3 regions of the Eggerthella guodeyinii genome follow, and region 2 is predicted to be linked to each of the others. Evidence: predicted binding sites of a transcription regulator. Region 2 holds the regulator's gene; each other region holds the start of a gene.
The links. The regulator HrcA, encoded in region 2, represses chaperone genes, less so after heat shock. The targets are predictions, from matches to a motif close to TNTTAGCANNCNNNNNNNNNGNNTGCTAANA.

Region 1 (2,266 bases), 1.8 Mb from region 2:
GCCTCGCCCTCAACGTCTTCCGCGACGATGAACAGCGGACGACCGGACTTCATGACCTCTTCCAGCAGGGGCACCATATCCTGGATGTTGGTGACCTTCTGATCGGTGAGCAGGATGTAGGGGTCGCTGAGCACGGCCTCCATCTTCTCCATGTCGGTGGCCATGTACGGCGAGATGTAGCCGCGCTCGTACTGCATGCCCTCGACGATGTCCATTTCGAGGCCGAACGTCTGGCTCTCCTCGACGGAGATGGCGCCGTCGTTGCCGACCGCGCTCATGGCCTCGGCGATGGCGTTGCCGATTTCGGCGTCGCCGGCGGAAATGGTGCCGACGTTCGCGATCTGCTCCTTGGTGGACACGGGCGTCGCGTCGGCCTTGATAGCCTCGACCACGACGTCGGTGGCCTTCTGGATGCCGCGGCGGATGCCGAGCGCGTCAGCGCCGGCGGTCACGTTGCGCAGGCCCTCGGACACGATGACGTCGGCGAGCAGCGTCGCCGTCGTGGTGCCGTCGCCGGCCACGTCGTTCGTCTTCACGGCAACTTCGCGAACCAGCTGAGCGCCCATGTTCTCGATGGGGTCCTCGAGCTCGACTTCCTTGGCGACGGTCACGCCGTCGTTCGTGATGAGCGGAGCGCCGTAGGACTTCTCAAGCGCCACGTAACGGCCCTTGGGGCCAAGCGTCACCTTGACGGCGTCGGCCAGCTTGTTGACGCCGGCGGCAAGCGCGCTGCGAGCGTCGGCTTCGAACTTGATTTCCTTAGCCATGTTGCATGTATCCTTTCAACCGCGTTTATCAATAAAGGTAATCACAGGGTTTTTGTGGCGAGTCGAATAGCCGTCACAAAAAGCCGTCAGGTCGAGCTATGCGAATACAGCGTACAGATCGTCGCCGCGGAGGATCAGCACGTCCTCGCCTTCGACGTTGATCTCGGTGCCGCCGAACTTGCCATACACGACCTTGTCGCCCACCTTTACGGGAACCGGAACGAGGTTGCCGTCCTTGTCGAGCTTGCCGTCGCCCACTGCCAGCACGGTGCCGCTCTGGGGCTTCTCCTTCGCTTCGGTCGCGAGGAACAGACCGGAGGCCGTCGTCTCCTCGGCCTCGTCCTGCTTGACGATAACGCGATCACCCAGAGGTTTCAAATTCATAACGTTGCCTTCCTTTCGTCCGACGTATGCACGAACCCGGTTTGCCGCATGTTCGCTATTTAACCACTCGTTGGTGGTGACTGCTAGCACTCCTCGGTAACGAGTGCTAAACATTGCGTTATCATAGCATCCTCATCACTGAATGCAAGGGGATTCGAGGAAATCTGAGCGCTCGTGACTGAGATTTTGCATAATCGTCAAACGATCATCACAATTGGCAAACGGGCGACTGCCGCAGCCTTGCGCCGCGCCCAGGAGATGGGCGTCTAGCGCGAAAACGCTCCGGGCTTCACGAGGCCTCCTTCGTAGGCGCGCACGACGAGCTGGGCACGATCGTGGGCGTCGAGCTTCGCCATGATGCGGGCGAGGTGGGTTTTCACCGTTGCGGGCGATATGAACAGCTCGGAGCCTATTTCATCGTTCGTGAACCCGCGCGCCACCAGGGCGAGGATCTCGCGCTCGCGATCGGTGAGGGCGCGCAGCCCGGCGGCCACGGCAGCGGCGCCGCCGAGCGTGGCGGGGCGGGTGGCCACGAACGTCTCGATGAGACGGCGCGTGATGGACGGCTCGATGAGGGCGTCGCCCTGCGCCACGACGCGCACGGCCGCGGCGATCTCGTCGGGCTCGGCGTCCTTGAGCAGAAACCCGCTGGCACCGGCGGCCAGCGCGTCGTACACGTATTCGTCGAGGTCGAACGTCGTGAGGATGAGCACATGCACGCCTTCGAGCGCGGGGTCGTCGTGGATGGCGCGCGTGGCCTCGATGCCGTTCATGCGCGGCATGCGGATATCCATGAGCACCACGTCGGGATGCAGCCGCGAAGCCAGTTCCACCGCTTCGTGGCCGTCGCGCGCCTCCCCCACCACGTCGATGCCGTCGTAGGACATGAGGATGAGCTTGAACCCGCTGCGGACGAGATCCTGATCGTCTGCAACCACCACGCGCACGCGTTCTTCCATTTACGCCTCCGCTCCCTTCGTCGGCAGGCACGCGACCACGCGGAAGCCTCCGCCCGCCCGGTCACCCGCCGCGAACGCGCCTCCCAGCAGGTGCACGCGCTCCGCCATGCCGGCGATGCCGTGGCCTTCGCCATCGGCCGCCTGGGGCAACGCGCC
Region 2 (2,266 bases):
CGGCTTTTCGCTCCGCTTTCTTCGCCAAGATGAAACGGAGCCAAAAGACCTCGCGTTGTTTCCGGATGGGTTCTTCGGTAGGTTCCGTAGAGCCGACGAAATCGAATGCGGATGTGTTGCGAGAAAGTGGTTCGATGCGATGCCGAGCACAACGGCGTCCATGGCTCTTTACCTTTTGTCTGACGTCTGCGGCGAAATGGCTCACAGCAGGAATTGACACCGATGCTCGCGTTTGGCCCGACAAGGTAGATTGCGCCTCAGCGTGCGTACTTTTGAGCGCACCTACTATGGCGAAACAGCGAGTTTCTTCACAATTTCAAGCTGTTGTTAGCACTCTCGACTTTCGGCTGCTAATATGATGCGTTACTATGGTTCGGGTTCGGGGAATACCGACTGGTGAGAGAGGCAGGTGGAGGAGCGTGCTTTCGGATCGAAGGCAACGGGTGCTGAGCGCCCTCATTGAAGAATACGTCGCGCGCGCTCTGCCCGTGGGGTCGCGCACGCTGACGGAGCGCTACCAGCTGGGCGTGAGCCCGGCCACGGTGCGCAACGAGCTGTCCGTCCTCGAGGACGGCGGCTACATCACGCAGCCGCACACGTCCGCCGGGCGCATCCCGACCGATTTCGGCTACCGCGCGTTCGTCGACAACCTGCTGCAGTCCGACCTCGCCGCCGGCGACGACCGCTACCGGCCCGTCGTCGACCAGCTGCGCCGCAGCGCGAGCGAGCTCGACGCGCTGCTCGAGCAGACGTCGTCGGCGCTCACGCGCCTCACCGACTGCCTGTCCATCGTGCTGGCGCCGTCGGTGCTGAACCTGCACATCAAGCAGCTCTCGCTCATCTCGCTGTCGCCGCTGCGCGCCCTCGTGGTGCTCGTCACCGAGGACGGCCAGGTGTTCAACCGCCAGATGGAGTTCGCCGAAGAGGTGGCCCCCGACGACCTGGCGCGCGTGCAGCGCTTCCTGAGCGAGGTCATGGGCGGCAAATCGCTGCAGGAGATCGAGGACGGCCTGGGCGAGGGCATGGTGGAGGCGTTCCGCGACCCGCTCGTGCGCATGGCGCTCGACGAGGTGCTGTCGTGCCTGCAGGAGGGCGACGCGTCGCGCACGCACCGGCTGGGCGTCAGCTCGCTTCTGACGAAGCCCGAGTTCAGCCAGTCCCAGGCGCTGCTGCCCGTCATGCAGGTGCTCGAGGACGACACCGTGCTGCTCCAGATCCTCGACGACGCCGCCCGGCGGAGCGCGGGCGTTCCCAGCGTGCGCATCGGGCGCGAGAACGACGCGGCCGCGCTGGCCGGCGTGTCGGTGGTGGCCAGCCGTTACGGGCGGGGCGCGTCGGCGGGCGTCGTGGCCGTGGTGGGCCCCACGCGCATGGACTATTCCAAGGTGATACAGGCGGTGCGCATGGCAAGCGCGGCGCTGGAGGACGTATAAACAACACGTGGAGGCGGCGCGTCCCGCGCCGTCCGTGAGGAAAGGTTTCGAAAGCAAGATGGCGAAGGATCTGTACGAAGTTCTGGGCGTGTCCCGCGAAGCAACCGAAGACGAGATCAAGAAGGCGTTCCGTCGGCGCGCGCGCGAGCTTCATCCGGACGTGAACAAGGCGCCCGACGCCGAGGACCAGTTCAAAGAGCTGAACGAGGCCTACGACGTGCTGTCCGACGCGCAGAAGCGCGCCCAGTACGACCGCTTCGGCACCGTTCCCGGCGCGGCCGGCGGCGGCAGCCCCTACGGGGGCGGCGGCTACGTCGACTTCGAGGACCTGTTCGGCGGCGGCTTCGGCATGGGCGACATCTTCAGCTCCTTCTTCGGCGGCCAGGCCGCCGGCCGCGCCCCGATGCGCAAGGAGGGCCGCGACATGGGCGTGGGCCTTCGCCTGACGCTCGAGGAAGTGGCCGCCGGCGCGAAGAAGGAGATCGTGTACGACCGCCTGGCGCCGTGCCCCGACTGCGAGGGCTCGGGCCTCGGCCCCGACGGGCGCGAGATCACGTGCCCCGACTGCCACGGGCAGGGCCGCGTGGTCACCATCCAGCACACGTTCCTCGGCGACATGCAGACGGCCACCACGTGCAAGACCTGCGGCGGCACGGGCCACACCATCGAGAATCCGTGTCCCGAGTGCGAGGGCCAGGGCCGCGTGCCCGACCGCCAGCGCGTCACCGTGGAGGTGCCCGTGGGCATCCGCGACGCGCAGCAGCTGCGCCTGTCCGGCTTCGGCGAGGCCGGCATGCACGGCGCCCGCCCGGGCGACCTCATCGTCACGTGCC
Region 3 (2,266 bases), 1.7 Mb from region 2:
GGGGCGTACGCGAAGACCGCAGACGGCTCCTATGCGAAGGTGAATGCGAAATCGGTGGTCATCGCGTGCGGCGATTACGGCGCCAATCCGGACATGCGCCAGTACTACGCTCCCGAAACCGTGATCTTCGAAGGCGGCGTGAACACCGGCGATGGACAGCGTATGGGCATCTGGGCCGGCGGCCGCATGGAGCGCGGGCCGCACGCACCCACCACGCACCACATGGGCGGCGTGCTGGGCGTGGATAGCTTCTTGCAGCTGAACACGCGCGGCAAGCGCTTCATGAACGAAGACATTCCCGGTCAGAACATCACCGACGTGCTGGTGCGGCAGCCCGTGGCCCTCGATGCGGACGGGAGGGAGCAAGGCATCAAATCGTGGCAGATATTCGACAGCGCATGGCCCGAGCAGATAGGTTCCATGAACGACGGCCACGGATACATCAACCATTACGTCGCTCCCGAGGATGTGGATGCGTATGCAACCGTCCTGTCCGGCTTCAAGTTGGGGTACGTCACCGACCAGATGGTGGAGGAGCAGGCCACCTGCAAAGCCGACACCATCGAAGAGCTGGCGGAAAAGATGAAGCTGGATCCGGCCGTCGTCAAAGCCGAGATCGATCGGTACAACGAGCTGTGCCATCAGGGTCATGACGACGACTTCGGAAAGATGGCGTCGCGCATGTTCCCGGTGGAGAATCCGCCTTACTACGCGTGCTCTTTCGGGGTGGGCGGCATGCTCTACATCTTCGGCGGCTTGGAGTGCGATCTTGCGATGCACGTGCTCGATGACGAAGACAACCCGATCGAGGGGCTGTACGTGGCGGGCAACAGCATGGGACGCCGCTTCCTGGTGGAAAAGCCCGTGGTCGTCGCCGGATTGAGCCTGGCGACGGCGATGTCGTTCGGGCGTCTTGCCGGCACCAACGCAGCTCAGGGTATATAGCAGCTGTCGTATCCCGACGCGATTGCGTCGTCGGGTGCACGATATGCGAAAGACCGGTCGCCTCCCTCCCCGGCCGGTCTTTTCGCGTATCACCCGTTCGCCCCTCCGGGGCCTCTCCTGCCCCCTCCTGTGCGGGTGTTCTGCAATCGGGGCGTCTTCCGCTTGACATCTCCGCGCGCCGCACTAAAATCACGTGTTAGCACTCGAAGCCCGAGACTGCTAAAGGCGTTCCGATGGCTTGCCAGCCATCGGATCAGGCCGACGCTGCGGGTTCACGCTGCGCGCCATTTTGGCCCTTTCATGCTTGCCCTCACGTGCGGAAGCACGCTCGGCCGCATGACGAGCCACTATGGCACACAACGCGAGCCCTCGCTGACGTTGCGCCTACCTGCGGCGGGCACGTACAAGAAAAGGAGAGCGACGCCAACCATGCGCAAATTCAAAACCGAGAGCAAGAAGCTGCTCGACCTCATGATCAACTCCATCTACACGAACCGCGAGATCTTCCTGCGCGAGCTCATCTCGAACGCGTCGGACGCGGTGGACAAGCTGTACTTCCGCAGCCTCACCGACAAGGACGTCCAGCTGGGCAAGGACGAGCTGGGCATCCGCGTGTCGTTCGACAAGGACGCGCGCACCGTCACGGTCAGCGACAACGGCATCGGCATGACGAAGGACGAGCTCGACCGCAACCTGGGCACCATCGCGCACTCCGACAGCATGGAGTTCAAAGCCGAGAACTCCGACAGCCAGGGCGACGACGTGGACATCATCGGCCAGTTCGGCGTGGGCTTCTACTCCGCCTTCATGGTGGCGTCCAAGGTGCGCGTCGTGTCGAAGGCGTACGGCAGCGACGAGGCCTGGGCCTGGGAGAGCGACGGCGTCGAGGGCTACACCATCGAGGAGGCCGCGCGCGAGGGCCACGGCACCGACATCATCCTCACCATCAAGGACAATACCGACGAGGATAGCTACGACACGTTCCTCAGCGAGTTCGGCCTGAAGAACCTCATCAAGCGCTACAGCAACTACGTGCGCTACCCCGTGCAGATGGAAGTGTCGAAGACGCGCCAGAAGCCGAAGCCCGAGGACGCCGGCGACGACTATCGGCCGGAATACGAGGACTACACCGAGATCGACACCATCAACTCGATGATCCCCATCTGGAAGCGCAGCAAGTCGGAAGTCACCGACGAGGAGTACCACGAGTTCTACAAGACCGACTTCCACGACTTCACCGACCCGGCGCGCACGTTCAGCATCCACGCCGAGGGCGCGCTCAGCTACGACGCGCTGCTGTTCATCCCCGGCCGTGCGCCGT

Region 1: a site for HrcA is predicted at 1,233-1,263, ahead of GS424_RS16300 (co-chaperone GroES). Genes of this name have one in related genera too.
Region 3: a site for HrcA is predicted at 1,140-1,170, ahead of htpG (molecular chaperone HtpG). Genes of this name have one in related genera too.

The regions. Positions count from the first base shown of each region.
Region 1 covers NZ_CP063310.1:3,796,409-3,798,674, forward strand. The annotation lists gene groL (chaperonin GroEL) at 1-767, opposite strand, end outside; gene GS424_RS16300 (co-chaperone GroES) at 864-1,151, opposite strand; gene GS424_RS16305 (response regulator transcription factor) at 1,418-2,110, opposite strand; gene GS424_RS16310 (sensor histidine kinase) at 2,111-2,266, opposite strand, start outside.
Region 2 covers NZ_CP063310.1:2,009,501-2,011,766, forward strand. The annotation lists gene GS424_RS08290 (hypothetical protein) at 1-217, shown strand, start outside; gene hrcA (heat-inducible transcriptional repressor HrcA) at 420-1,433, shown strand; gene dnaJ (molecular chaperone DnaJ) at 1,492-2,266, shown strand, end outside.
Region 3 covers NZ_CP063310.1:273,408-275,673, forward strand. The annotation lists gene GS424_RS01090 (FAD-dependent oxidoreductase) at 1-945, shown strand, start outside; gene htpG (molecular chaperone HtpG) at 1,375-2,266, shown strand, end outside.